One region of the Actinoplanes sp. NBRC 101535 genome, then DNA from elsewhere that is predicted to be linked to it. Evidence: predicted binding sites of a transcription regulator. Region 1 holds the regulator's gene; the other holds the start of a gene.

Region 1 (7,386 bases):
GATCGGATCCCACCGTGGACAGACTTGAGCGTACTCAACTCAACTTTAACCCGCCACGTCGAACCGGATATCCGAGGTGACGGTCACCACCAGCCGGGGGTTGCACGCCGTCGTGAGCCGTAACGTACGAAGTCGTGTCCGTGTCACTCGGGACGCGCAGCGCCACGCAGCGACTCCTCCCCCTGGTCCTGGTCTTCCTCACCTCCGGCATCGCCACCGCGGTGGTCGGCCCGTTCCTCGGGATGTTCCTCAGCACCGCCGTTCATGCCAACCCGTTCCAGGTCACCGCATTCCTGATCACCGCCTCGCTCTCCAGCGTGGTGATGTCCTGGGCGCTGGGCCGGCTCTCCGACCGGCGGCCGATGCGGCGCACGCTGCTCATCGCGGCCACCCTCGCCGGTTTCGCCGGCACCGGCGTCACCGCCATGATCCGGGACTACTGGGTGCTGCTCGCGCTCACCGCGACGGTCACGGCGGTCGCCACCTCGCTCTATCCGCAATCCTTCGCGTACGCCCGGCAGGTCCTCCAACGTGACGACCCGGCCCGCGCGGCGATGGGGACCAGCGCACTCCGTACCGTCTTCTCCCTCGCCTGGGTCGGCGGACCGGCCCTCGCCGCGTTCCTGCTCGAGGTCGGCGACTTCCGGTACGTCTACGGCACCGCCGCCGTCATGTACGCCCTCGCCGCCTTCACCGTCGCCCGCTGGCTCCCCGAGGTCGAGGCACCCGCCGCACCCCGCGACGGCGTGAAGATCTCGGCCAGGGTGCCACCCGGCATGTACCCGATCCTGGTCGCCTTCACCCTGCTGCAGACCACCGGCGTACTCGGTGTCCAGGCCATGGCTCTGTTCGTCAGCACCGACCTGGGCGGCTCGGTCGGTGACGCCGGTGTCGTCCTCGGCGTGTGCGCGGCGCTGGAGATCCCGCTGCTGCTCTGGTTCGGCTGGCTCGGCACCCGGTTCCCGCTGCGGCGGATCATCGTCGCCGGGGCGGCGTGCGCGGTCGTCTACCAGCTCACCGCCGTCACGGCGGCCTCGGTGTGGCAGCTGGGCGCGGGTCAGCTGTTCAACGCGCTGTTCATCGCGGCGATCTCCGGGCTCGGCATCACGTACGTGCAGGACCGGATGCCGCACTTCCCGGGCCGGGCCACGACGATGTTCACCAACACCAACGCGATCGGGCAGATCCTGTCCGCCCCGCTCTTCGGTCTGGCCCAGAACTACGGGTTCCGGCTGGCGTTCGCCGTCAACCTGGTGCTTGCCGTGGTCGGACTGGTGCTGCTGCTGATCGCCCGCCCGGCGGTCCGTTCGTCGGGTTTGGGATCGGGATCACCGCCTGAGGGTTAACGTGGGGATCGTGCGCGTACGGGTGGAACAGACTCCGCTGCCGGGTATCGGCGTCCGACATGACCTGGTCACATCGTCCGGTCGGACGGTCGGGGTGGTCTCACACCGCAACGGCCGGCGTGATCTCGTGCTCTACGACGTCGACGATCCGGATTCGAGCCTGGCCTCGATCCCGCTCACCGACGACGAGGCGGAGGCCCTGGCCGACGTGCTCGGCGCCTCCCTGATGCTGGGCCAGCTGGCCGGTCTGCGGCAGCAGGCGGCCGGCCTGCTCACCGAGCAGATCGCGCTGCCGGCCGGCTCGCCGTTCGTGGGCCGCCTGCTGGGGGACACCCGGGCCCGGAGCCGGACCAGTGCCTCGATCGTGGCGGTGCTCCGCGACCGGGAGGTGATCGCCTCGCCGGTGCCGTCGTTCCGGTTCGAGGCGAACGACGTGGTGGTCGCGGTCGGCACCCGGCAGGGTCTGGACGGTGTCACCGCCATCCTGGCCGGCGACACCGACGGCTGACGGTCGTGAACCACGACACGACGATCCTGCTCATCGAGATCGGCGCACTCCTGTTCGGTCTCGGCATGCTCGGCCGTCTGGGTCGCCGTTTCGGCCTCTCCCCGATTCCGCTCTATCTGCTCGCCGGCCTGGCCTTCGGCCACGGTGGGGTGATCCCGCTCTCGGCGAGCGAGGAGTTCATCGGCATCGGCGCCCAGATCGGTGTGATCCTGCTGCTCGTCATGCTCGGGCTGGAGTACAGCGCCGACGAGCTGGTGGACAACCTGCGGTCCGCGGCGCCGGCCGGCCTGATCGACATGCTGCTCAACGCGTTGCCGGGGGCCGCCTTCGCGCTGATCCTCGGCTGGGACTGGAAGGCCGCGCTGGTGCTGGCCGGCATCACCTGGGTCTCCTCGTCGGGCGTGATCGCGAAGGTGCTCGGCGATCTGGGCCGGGTCGGCAACCGGGAGACCCCGGTGATCCTGTCGGTGCTGGTCATCGAGGACCTGGCGATGGCGTTCTACCTGCCGATCGCCACCGCCGTGCTGGCCGGGGTCGGTCTGGTCGACGGCCTGGGCACACTCGCCGTCGCGGTGGTCACGGTGATCGCGGTGCTGGTCATCGCGATCCGGTACGGCGGCGAGATCAGCGACTTCATGTCGGTGAAGGATCCGGAGGCGCTGCTGCTGAGTGTGCTCGGCATGACGCTGTTCATCGCGGGGGTGGCCGGCGAGCTGAAGGTCTCCGAGGCGGTCGGCGCGTTCCTGGTCGGCATCGCGCTGTCCGGCCCGGTCGCGCATCACGCCGTCCAGATGCTCTCGCCGCTGCGTGACCTTTTCGCCGCGGTGTTCTTCGTCTTCTTCGGTCTCTCCACCGATCCGAACGACATGCCGGGCGTGATCCTGCCGGCCCTCGCGCTGGCGGTGCTGACCATGCTGACCAAGGTGCTGACCGGTTACCTGGCCGCCCGGCGGGCCGGGATCGGGCTGCCCGGCCAGGTCCGGGCCGGGCTGGCGCTGATGCCGCGCGGCGAGTTCTCCGTCGTCATCGCCGGGCTCGCCGTGGCGTACGGGGTGGACCCCCGGCTGGCCCCGCTCGCCACCGCCTACGTGTTGATCACGGTCGTCACCGGCCCGATGCTGGCGCGTCTGCCGGACTACCCCTGGTTCAAGGAGATCGTACGAAAGCGGATGGCAGCCCGCCGAACAGTCAAAAAGCCGCTAGCCGCCACGGATTGAATCCTTATCGAAGCCTAAAGTTACCGTCCAGTATCCGAATGTGAAGTCCTGACACTTCCGCTCAAACATCCGGCGCGCTACGGTTCCGGAGCGACGACTCTGAGTATTGGGGCGTTCGGCACCGGCGACCAGCGTCACCGACTCTGGTCGCGGCTGCGAACGCATGAGTGAGGCGGCTGCGTGAGCGTGCGTGAGGCAACTTTCCCCGGATTCGGAAACCCGGTCGATCCTCGGCCGGACGAGCTGCATGCCTGGGCCTACCAACCCGATTCCGTTCCCCTGAGCACCATGCCGCGTGACTGGGACCTGCTGATCTCCGGAGACGTGCTCGGCCCGACCCTCTTCGAACTGGCCATGGACAGGCAGTGCCCGTCCCGCCGGTTCGCACAGCACTGCATGTACATCTACGCCGCGGACGGGGTGCGGCAGAACGCGAGCAGTCAGCGCAAGCGCCGGCTCAAGAAGTTCGTGGAACGTGCGGAGGAGGTCGGTGACGAGCCGATGCAGTTGTGGGCCCACAACTGCCGTGTCCTGATGACACGACCGGAGCTCTTCGATCACCACGACTGGATGGAGGGCGGCCTGGTGCGCAACCCGCGCCGGCTGGGGCTCTTCAACCGTCGGTAATCACACGGCGACGACAAGGTGTAGCGGCGGCCCATCCCGAGAGAGGGCCGCCGCTGCGTTTTCCGCCTGCTGCGGCTTTTCCTACTTGTCCTGCGGCCGTCGCGGGCGCCACACCACCAGCGCGGTGGACTGAGGCTCCTGGCGAACCAGATCACCCCGACCGGCGTACGGGTTCATCGACTCCAGCTGAGCGATCCGCGCATACGCGGCCTCCAGCTGCTGCTCCAGCTCCATGACCCGGTGCTGCAACTCCCCGGCCAGTTGCTCGAGCCCGATGATCCGCTTGATCCCGGCCAGGTTGACACCGTCCTCCTGGCTGAGCCGCTGCACCTCGCGGAGCAACTCCACGTCACGCTCGCTGTACCGCCGGCCACCACCACCGGCACGGCCCGGCTGCACCAGGCCGAGACGGTCGTACTGCCGCAGGGTCTGCGGATGCATGCCCGCCAGGCGAGCGGCCACCGAGATGATCAAAACCTTAGCGTCGGAGGACATTTCGGTCGAGATGTGGATCTCTTCATACATGTGCCACCTCCTCCAGAGGTCCTAACCGGCCCGGCGCAGTCGCTCGTCGAGCCGTTCACGTGCCGGCGGCGGGGTGAGCTTGGCGAAGGCCTCCAGCGCGTCCTTGGCCTCGTCGGAGAGCCCGGTCGGAATCTGTACCTCCACCGTGACGATCAGATCGCCGGAGGGACCCTCCTTGCGGGACACCCCCTTGGCCCGGGCCCGGAGCTTGCGGCCGCTCGGCGTGCCCGGCGGCACCCGCAGCGTGACCGGCCCGTCCAGGGTCGGGACCTTGAGGTCGAGACCCAGCACGGCCTCGGCCACCGTGATCGGCACGGTCAGCGTCAGGTCGTCGCCGCTGCGCCCGAACAGGTCGTCCGGACGCACCTTGACCTGCACGTACAGATCACCGGCCGGACCACCGCGGTCACCCGGCTCGCCCCGGCCGCTGAGCCGGATGCGCTGGCCGTCGGAGACGCCCGCCGGGAACCGCACGTTGATCGTGCGGGACTTGGTGACCCCGCCGGTGCCCCGGCACTCGGCGCACTTCTCGTCCACGATGCTGCCCGAGCCCTGGCAGTCCCGGCACGGCTCGGAGAAGCTGAACGAGCCCTGATTGCTGGAGATCATGCCGGTGCCCTGGCATTTCGTGCACGCCCGCGGTGTGGTGCCGGGCTTCGCGCCGCTGCCCCGGCAGGTGTCACAGGCGCCGGGGGTGCGCAGCGTCAGCGGCAGGGTGGTGCCGCGGACCGCCTGCGCGAAGTCGAGTGTCACCTCGGTCTCCACGTCCCGGCCGCGTTGCGGGCCACGCCGCGCCGCCGCCGGTCCGGCCGGGCCGCCACCGCCGGAGAAGATCGAGCTGAAGATGTCCGAGAAGCCGGTCCCGCCGAACCGCCGGTCGGCCCCCGCCGCGCCGCCGCCGTTGAACCCGCCGAACAGGTCGGACGGATCGAACTGGGTGCCTCCCGCGGCGCCCGGGCGCGCTCCCCGCCGGAACGCTCCGGAGCCGAACAGGGAGCGCATCTCGTCGTACTCTTTGCGCTTCTTGTCGTCGGAGAGGACGTCGTACGCCTCGGAGGCGGCCTTGAACTTCTCCTCGGCCTCCTTGTTGCCCGGGTTGCGGTCCGGGTGGAGGTCACGGGCGAGCTTGCGGTACGCCTTCTTGACCTCGTCGGGTGAGGCGGACTTGGTCACGCCGAGCACGGCGTAGAAATCTTTCTCGAGCCAGTCCTTCGAGCTCACTCGGTCCACCTCCTCGACGCGGCGGGAACGCCCCGCCCGCCGGCGAACCGGCGGGCGGGAATCAATGGCTTCACTCCGGATCGGCGACCGCGACCAACGCCGCGCGCAGCAAACGCTCGCCCAGCGTGTAACCGCGGCGCATCACCTCGACACAGGTCGGCTCCGAGACGTCCGCGGACGTCTGATGCGCGACGGCCTCGTGCCGGTTCGGGTCGAAGGGGTCACCCTTCTCGCCGAACGCCACCAGGCCCAACTTGCCGGTCACCGCGGTCAGCTGCTCCGCCACCGAGGCGAACGGACCGACCAGATCACCGTGCTCACGGGCCCGGTCGATGTCGTCCAGGACCGGGAGCAGCGCGGTGAGGACCGCGCCGGTGGTCTGCTCGGCCGCCGCACCCCGGTCGCGGTCGACCCGCTTGCGGTAGTTGGCGTACTCCGCGGTCACCCGCTTCAGGTCGTGCGTCCGCTCCTCGAGCTCGCTCCGCAGCGCCTCGACATCGGTGTCGGCCACGGCGTCCTCGGTGGAGGTCTCGTCCTCCCCCTCGGGCGCGCGGTGCGCACCGACCGGCTTCTTCGACTTCCCCGACGGCGTGGTCGCCTCGGCGGGAGTCTCCTCAGCCGGAGTCTCGGTCTCGCTCTGGGCGACTTCGCGCTCGGTCACGGGACCGTCGTTCTCGTCGTCCGTAGCAGTCACTTCTTGTCGTCCTCCACGATCTCGGCGTCCACGACGTCGTCCCCGCCGCCGGTCGCCGGGCCGGTCGCGCCGGCACCGGCCGCGCCGCCCGGAGCCGCACCGGGACCGGCCTGCGGGGTCTCACCACCCTGCGAGTACAGCAGCGAACCGGCCTCCTGGGAAACCTTCGACAGCTGCTCGTGGGCGGCCTTGATCTTTTCGATGTCGGTGCCGCCGAGCGCGCCGCGCAGCTCGCCGAGCGCCTCGCCGATCTTGTTCTTGCTGTCCTCGGGGAGCTTGTCGCCGCTCTCCGCCAGGAACTTCTCGGTCTGCCACTGCAGCTGCTCGGCCAGGTTGCGGATCTCCGCCTCGTCGCGACGCTTCTTGTCGTCGTCGGCGTGGTCCTGAGCGTCGCGCATCATGCGCTCGATGTCTTCCTTCGGCAGCGCGGAGCCACCGGTGATCGTCATCTTCTGCTCCTTGCCCGTGCCCAGGTCCTTGGCGGACACGTGCACGATGCCGTTCGCGTCGATGTCGAAGGAGACCTCGATCTGCGGGACGCCACGCGGGGCCGGCGCGATGCCGCTGAGCTCGAAGGTGCCGAGCTTCTTGTTGTAGGCGGCCATCTCGCGCTCGCCCTGGTAGACCTGGATCAGCACGGACGGCTGGTTGTCGTCGGCCGTGGTGTAGACCTCGGAGCGGTGCGCCGGGATGGTGGTGTTGCGCTCCACCAGCTTGTGCATGATGCCGCCCTTGGTCTCGATGCCCAGCGAGAGCGGGGTCACGTCGAGCAGCAGGACGTCCTTGACCTCACCCTTGAGCACACCGGCCTGCAGGGCGGCGCCGACCGCGACGACCTCGTCGGGGTTGACGCCCTTGTTCGGCTCGCGGCCGATCAGGCCGTTGACCAGCTCGGTGACGGCGGGCATCCGGGTCGAGCCGCCGACCAGGATGACGTGGTCGATGTCCGCCAGCTTGATGTCGGCGTCCTTGATCGCGGACTCGAACGGGCCCTTGCAGCGGTCCAGCAGGTCCTGCGTCATGCGCTGGAACTCGGCCCGGCTGAGGGTGGTGTCCAGGTGCAGCGGGCCGTTGGCGCCGGCCGTGATGTAGGGCAGGTTGATGCTGGTGGTCGACGCGGCGGAGAGCTCGATCTTCGCCTTCTCCGCGGCCTCGCGCAGACGCTGCAGGGCCATCTTGTCCTGGGAGAGGTCGATGCCGTGCTCGCCGCGGAAGGTCTTGACCAGGTGGTCGATGATCCGCTGGTCC
Region 2 (7,386 bases), on a different contig from region 1:
GGGCGCCGGCCGTCGTTCACGGTCGTTTTCGGCTCGCGGACGAACCACTGGCGACGGCTGGGGTGACCGGGCCGTCGGCCACGGCTGTCCAGAAGGCGAAACACAACCCTCTACGACGGCTGGGGGTACTTTCGCCACCCCCACAAACGCAGCCTGGAACCGTGGCTGAGCAGCGGCTTTGCTGGTCCCATGCGAGCCACTCTTCTCTACGGCGCCGGCGATGTCCGCGTCGAGACCGTTCCCGATCCCGTCCTCAAACGTCCGACCGACGCCCTCGTCCGGGTGACGGCCGCCTGCATCTGCGGGTCGGATCTGTGGCCTTACGCCGGAATGCCCGCCGGTAGCCCGCCCGCCCGGATGGGCCACGAGTTCGTCGGGGTAGTCGAGGACGTCGGCGCCGAGGTGACCACCGTCCGCAAGGGTGACCTGGTCATCGCCCCGTGGAGCATCTCCGACGGCACGTGTGAGTACTGCCTTGAAGGTCAGCAGAACGCCTGTGCGCACTTCAGCATGTGGGACCTGGAACCCGACGAGGGCGGCCAGTCCGAGGCGGTGCGCGTCCCGTTCGCCGACGGCACCCTGGTCAAGGTCCCCGCGGGCGTCGACGAGGCGCTGCTCCCGTCCCTGCTGACCCTCTCCGACGTGTTCGGAACCGGTCATCACGCCGCGGTGTCCGGCGGCGTCACCCGGGGCGGCACCGTCACCGTCGTCGGCGACGGGGCGGTCGGCCTGCTCGCGGTATTGTCCGCCAAGAGGCTGGGCGCCGAGCGGATCATCCTGATGGGACGGCACCCGGCCCGGACCGGACTGGGCCGCGACTTCGGCGCCACCGACGTCGTCGCCGAGCGCGGCGAGGCGGGCATCGAGGCGGTGCGAGCGATCACCGGCGGTCACGGCACGCCGGTCGTCATCGAGGCGGTCGGTACCCGCCACGCCTACGACCAGGCCGTCGGCGTGGTCCGGGCGGGCGGCACGATCAGCAGGGTCGGCGTCCCGCAGTACGAGGAGGCGCCGATCGGACTCGGCAGTCTCTTCCTGCGCAACGTGCGCCTCGCCGGCGGCGCCTCGCCCGCCCGCGCCTACATCGCCGAGCTGCTGCCCGGCGTCCTCGACGGCAGCCTCGACCCGGGCCGCGTCTTCGACGTCACGACCGGCCTCGGCGGCGTCCCGGACGGTTATCGCGACATGGCCGCCCGCAAGGCCCTGAAAGTGCTGATCAAACCCTAAATCAAGATCAAACGCATGATGTCCCAGCCGGGTGGGTGGTGCTGACCGTCGCTCCCGCGGAGGCCGGGCGCGAGGATCTGGCCGCCGGCGCGTCCAGGGCGATCCTCGCGCCCTTCATTCTGCGTGCGTGGTCACCCGATGAGCGGCGTGAAGGGGGCAGAATCGGTACCCGTCTTCGCGCCCGCTCCGCTCGTACCCTGGGAGTGTGACCGTGAACGACAACCGTGCGGACGTCCGCGACTTCCTGGCCAGCCGCCGCGCCCGGATCACCCCCGAGCAGGCGGGTCTCCCGTCCGGGCCACGGCGCCGCGTGCCCGGTCTGCGCCGTGAGGAGGTCGCGGTGCTGGCCGGGGTGAGCCCCGAGTGGTACCGCCGTCTGGAGAAGGGCCACATCGCCGGAGTCTCCGACGAGGTGCTCGACGCCGTCGCCCGGGCGTTGCGTCTCGGCGAGGAGGAACGCACCTACCTGTTCGACCTGTCCCGGGCCGCTCGCCCGGTCCAGCGCGACCGCCGTTGCCGGGGGATGGAGCCGCTCCCGCCGCAGGTGCAGTGGATGCTCGACGCGATGACGATGAGCGCCGCCTTCGTCAGCAACGGCCGCTGGGACGTGCTGGCGACCAACGCCCTCGGCCGAGCCCTGTACGCCCCGATGCTCACCAGCGGTGAGGCCCGCGGAAACCTGGCGAGGTACCACTTCCTGGATCCCCAGGCGGCCCGCTTCTACGACGACTGGACGGGCGCCGCGGACACGATCGCCGCCCTGCTGCGCGCCGAGGCCGGCCGTTTCCCCTGCGACGAGGCCCTGCGTTCCTTGATCGCCGAACTGTCCGCGGCCACTCCCGAGTTCGCCGACCGCTGGGCGTCCCACGACATCCTCCTGCGCAGCAGGGGCACCAAACGCTTCCGCCACCCGGCCGTCGGCATGGTGGAGCTGGCCTACCACTCGATGGCGCTGCCCACCGCCGCCGACGCCTCTCACCTGCTGACCACGTACACGGCAGAGCCCGGTTCCGCCACCGAGGAACAGTTACGCCTGCTGGCCAGCTGGTCCCTCCCCGCATCGCCGCAGCCCGCCGACCATCCCTGAGTGCATCTCGCCACCGGCGTAGGGGATCACTGCCAGCGGATGGTCGTCAGCTGGTCCTGCGCGGCTTTGCGGAGGATCTCCTCGCCCACCGTGGCGGGAGCGCTGAGCCGACCTGATGTGGCGACGGCATCGCCGGGTCGACCTCGTGCACATCGTGCAGGAACGCTGTCAGGCCCTCACCCGGCAGCAGGAGATGGCGGGCGAAGGCGGTGGCCCGGCTCCCCGGTGCTCGGCGGAGGCGGGGCGTTCGCCGGGAGCGAACGGTGGAAGATCGTGGATGGCGGCGCGGTTGAGTCGGGCGTACTCAACTTTCCGGAGGTAACCGTGTCCAGCAAGAGACTTCCCGTGCTGTTCCTCGACGACGTGGTCCTCCTCCCGGGCATGGTCGTCCCGATCGAGTTGGACGAGGCGGCGCGGGCTGCCGTCGACGCCGCCCGCACCGCGGCCGGCTCCGAGCTGCTGATCGCCCCGCGGCTGGAGGACCGGTACGCGTCCTACGGCGTGGTGGCGACCGTCGAACGTGTCGGCAAGTCCCGGGGCGGGTCGCCGGCCGCCGTGTTGCGCACCGGCGTGCGGGCCCGCATCGGCAGCGGCGTGACCGGGCCGGGCGCCGCCCTCTGGGTCGAGGCGGAACCGGTCGTCGCCGGTCCGGCCGGTGAGCATGTCAAGGAGCTCGCCGCCGAGTACAAGCAGCTGGTCGTGTCGGTGCTGCAGAGCCGCGAGGCGTGGCAGGTCATCGACTCGGTCAGCGCCATCGAGGACCCGGGTGACCTGGCCGACACCGCCGGCTGGGCGCCGTACCTGTCCAACGACCGCAAACGTGAGCTGCTGGAGAACCCGGACGTCGAGGCCCGGCTGCGGCTGCTGATCGAGTGGACCCGGGACTTCCTGGCCGAGTCCGAGGTCAGCGACAAGATCGATCACGATGTCCGCGAGTCGGTGGAGAAGCGTAACCGCGAGTACCTGCTGCGTGAGCAGTTGAAGGCGATCCGCAAGGAGCTCGGTGAGGGCGAGGCGGACGGCACCGACGACTACCGGAGCCGGGTCGAGACGGCCGAACTGCCCGACGCGGTCCGGGAGGCCGCCCTGCGCGAGGTCGACAAGCTGGAGCGCGGCGGCGACCAGAACCCGGAGGCGGGCTGGATCCGCACCTGGCTGGACACCGTGCTCGACCTGCCGTGGACGGTGCGCACCACCGACAACACCGACCTGGACGCGGCCCGGGCCGTCCTCGACGCCGACCACCACGGCCTGGACGAGGTCAAGGACCGGATCGTCGAATATCTGGGGGTACGCGCCCGCCGGGAGTCCCGCGGGCAGACCGTCGTCGGTGGGCGCGGTTCCGGTGCGGTGATCCTGCTGGCCGGTCCGCCCGGGGTCGGCAAGACCTCGCTGGGGGAGTCGGTCGCGCGTACCCTCGGCCGGAAGTTCGTCCGGGTCGCTCTCGGTGGTGTCCGTGACGAGGCGGAGATCCGCGGACACCGGCGCACCTATGTGGGTGCCCTGCCCGGCCGGATCGTGCGGGCGATCCGCGAGTCCGGTTCGATGAACCCGGTGGTGTTGCTCGACGAGGTCGACAAGGTCGGCAGCGACTACCGCGGTGACCCGGCGGCCGCGCTGCTGGAGGTGCTGGACCCGGCGCAGAACCACACGTTCCGCGACCACTACCTGGACCTGGACCTCGACCTGTCGGACGTGCTGTTCATCGCCACCGCCAACGTCCTCGACTCGATTCCGCAGGCGCTGTTCGACCGGATGGAACTCATCACGATCGACGGCTACACCGAGAACGACAAGGTCGCCATCGCCCGGGACTTCCTGGTGCCGCGGCAGCGGGAGCGGGCCGCTCTCGCCGACGACGAGGTGACGATCACCGAGGACGCGCTGCGGGAGATCGCCGCGCTGTACACCCGGGAAGCGGGGGTACGTTCGTTCGAGCGTCTCCTGGCGAAGGCGTTCCGGAAGGCCGCCCTGGGCACCCTTCCCGCCACCGTCGACGCCGCCGACCTGAAGGACCTGATCGGGCGGCCGCGGTTCACCCCGGAGTCGTCCGAACGGACCGCGGTGCCCGGTGTGTCGACCGGTCTGGCGGTGACCGGGATGGGCGGTGACGTGCTCTACATCGAGGCGTCGCTGCTGCCCGGCGACAAGGGCGGCCTGTCGGTGACCGGTCAGCTCGGCGACGTGATGAAGGAGTCGGCGCAGATCGCCCTCTCCTACGTGCGGGCACACGCGGCCGAGCTGGGGATCTCCCCGGAGCAGCTGGACCACCCGATCCACCTGCACGTCCCGGCGGGCGCGGTGCCCAAGGACGGACCGTCGGCGGGCGTGACCATGACGACCGCGCTGGTGTCGCTGCTGCTGGGCCGCAACGTCCGGGCCGACGTGGGGATGACCGGCGAGGTGTCGCTGACCGGCCGGGTCCTGCCGATCGGCGGGGTGAAGCAGAAACTGCTCGCCGCGCAGCGGGCCGGCCTGACCGAGGTGTTCCTGCCGCAGCGCAACGCCCCGGACCTGGACGAGGTGCCGGCCGACGTGCTCGAGGCGCTGACCGTGCACACCGTCGCCGACGTCCGCGACATCCTCGCCGCGGCGCTGGAGCCGGTGACGGCCGAGCCGGTCACGGCCGAGGTGACGACGGCTGCCTGACGTCAGGGACCTGGGCACAGCCGGACGGTCTCCGGCGTGTCCAGGTACCGGCGCCACTCGACGGCCCCGGACGACGCCGCATCGGTCATCGTGCAGGCGGACTCCGGGGCCTCGGCGCGCAGCCGGACGAGCCGCGACATGTCCCAGCTCTGCACCCCCAGGTCGTCGGCGGGGCCCGGGACCGGCGTCGTGACCGACACACGGCGGCTGTCGCGGGTGACGGTGATGGTCGAGGCCTCGCCCTCGTACGCCAGGGGCAGCGGTGTGCCCAGCGGACGCGGATCGCGGGGATCCTCGACGTTCCACAGGACCAGGGTCTGCCGGCTCACTCCCGCCAGCGTCCGGCCGTCCGGGGTGAAGGCGACCGGGTCCGCCGTCTTCGGTAACGACTTCGCCAGGCGTACCGGCGCTGAGAGGTCGGAAAGGTCGTAGAGGCGGGTGTCGGAGCTGTCGGCGACTGCGAGAGTCGCACTGTCCGGCGACAGGGCGAGGGACTTCACCAGCGTCTCCCGGGTGCCGTCGATTCGGGACAGCTGCCGGGGCCGGCCCGGATCGGTGAGGTCGTAGACGGTGACGGTCGAGGTGAGGACCCCGTTGCCGTCGTCCTCGTCGACGCCGTCGATGACCAGCAGCCGCCCGTCCGCCGAGAACGCGGCCGGCGGCACCACCCCGGTCATGGCGGGACCGAGCGGGGCCGGCCGCGACGGGTCGGTGACGTCCCAGAGCTGGGCACGTTCCGCCCCGGCGGTGATCAGCAGATGGAAACCGGGGTCGAAGGCGGCCCAGGTCACGGCGGAGAGCCGGTCCGCGGGGACGGGCAGTTGCCGGGACCGCCCGTCCGGTCCGGTCTGCCACAGGACGGCCTGGCCGTCGAGGTCGGTCGTGACGATCAGCCGCCCGTCCGGTGAGGGCAGTGCGCGTACGCGATAAGAAGTCACCGTCCCCGGAGCGCCCAGGACGCCGCGGAGCATCTTGCCCTCCGCACTGGCCCACCACGGGTCCGCGGGCGTGCCCCGCGGCCGCAGCGTGACCGTCCCGGCGGCGTCCGGCGCGGTCCGGCCGTGCGCGTCCCAGACGATGCCGGTGGTGTCGGCGGAACCGGTCACCAGGATCCCACCGTCGCCGGCGAAGACCACCGTCCGGACGTCGTCCTGATGGGCCTCACCCGGGGTGTCGACGGCGATGGGATCGTTGCGGTCGTGCACGTCCCACAGGCGCAGGCTGCGCCCGCCGGCCTCGGCGAGGAGCCGCCCGTCGGGGGAGAGGGCGACGCCCGCGACCGGATCCGGCCGGCTGCCGAACGCCGTGTCCATGCGTCGGACCCGCTTACGGTCGGTGATGTCGAACAGGGTGATGCTCCCGGCCCCCGTGCGGTCCTGCCCGCCGGCGGCGACCGTATGCCCGTCGCCGCTGACCGCCACCGAAGCCACCGGCCCGAGTTGCGCGGCGGCGATGCGGCGTGGCGTGCCGGCGTCGTCCACCGCCCACAGGGTCACCGAGCCCGCGATGGTGGTCCCGTCCCCCTGGGACGACCCCATGACCAGGTGACGCCCGTCGCCGGTCGCGGCCAGAGCCATCGGATCGCCGTCCGCCGAGACGGCCGGTGCCCCCGACGGCCGGGCCTGCGCCACGGACGGTGTCCCCCAGAGGTGCAGGCTCGGTTTCGCCGGGTAGGGCTCGACCAGGGTGCCGGCCAGCATCGGCCGGCCGGGGAGGAAGGTCAGGGCCGTCAGCCGCCCGGTCAGCGCCGGAAGCACGCGGTGCCCGACCGCGAAGGGCTGCGCGACGTCCCAGAGGGCCACCCGGCTCACCGCCCGCGACTGGGCCGGATCGGTCACCCCGCCGACCGCCAGCACCGTTCCGCCGGACTCGAACGCGAGAGCGGACACCACGCCGATGCCGAGGTCGGCCGGACCGTGCCGTAGCCGGGGCCGGGCCGGGTCGGCGAGATCCCAGACGCTCACCGCGCCGTCGTCGTCGCCGAGGGCCAGCAGACGCTGCGCGGACGCGAACGCCGTCGCGGTGACCGGTTTGCGATGCGCGCTCAGCGTGCTCACGTACGGCGTGCTTGCCAGGGTCCGGTACACCCCACGATCCGATTCGTCACCGGGGTCGATGCGGTGCGCGGCCAGGCTCAGCCCGAGCGCCGTCCGCGGGTCGGTCGGCAGCGAGACGTCGGCGAGCGCCTGGAGTTGCCGGGCGGTCGCGACCGCCGCCTGCCGTTCGGCCTCCCGCGCCTGGTTGCGGGCGATCACCGCGCCACCGACAGCCGTCACCGCCAGAAGGATCAACACCACGACTGCGGCGATGAGGGTACGCGTCGCGCCCCGTCGCCGCCGCAGATGTTCACCGACCAGGGTGTCCTTGTCGACGCCGAGGATCGGGGCGGCCAGGTCGGCGACGATGTCCCCGAGTAGCGGCCG

The links. Region 1 encodes HspR, which represses chaperone genes until heat shock. Its sites were predicted from a motif close to TTGAGTNNNNNNNACTCAA; they were not measured.
Region 2: lon (endopeptidase La) is a predicted target of HspR. The motif match lies at 2,604-2,622, and genes of this name have one in related genera.

Annotation. Positions count from the first base shown of each region.
Region 1 covers NZ_BSSY01000020.1:61,728-69,113, forward strand. The annotation lists gene QSK32_RS37610 (sugar efflux transporter) at 135-1,346, shown strand; gene QSK32_RS37615 (cation:proton antiporter regulatory subunit) at 1,357-1,854, shown strand; gene QSK32_RS37620 (cation:proton antiporter) at 1,920-3,071, shown strand; gene QSK32_RS37625 (hypothetical protein) at 3,252-3,698, shown strand; gene QSK32_RS37630 (heat shock protein transcriptional repressor HspR) at 3,780-4,223, opposite strand; gene dnaJ (molecular chaperone DnaJ) at 4,245-5,444, opposite strand; gene grpE (nucleotide exchange factor GrpE) at 5,515-6,138, opposite strand; gene dnaK (molecular chaperone DnaK) at 6,135-7,386, opposite strand, start outside.
Region 2 covers NZ_BSSY01000004.1:211,478-218,863, reverse strand. The annotation lists gene QSK32_RS13005 (alcohol dehydrogenase catalytic domain-containing protein) at 190-1,227, shown strand; gene QSK32_RS13000 (helix-turn-helix transcriptional regulator) at 1,433-2,314, shown strand; gene lon (endopeptidase La) at 2,639-4,963, shown strand; gene QSK32_RS12990 (toll/interleukin-1 receptor domain-containing protein) at 4,966-7,386, opposite strand, start outside.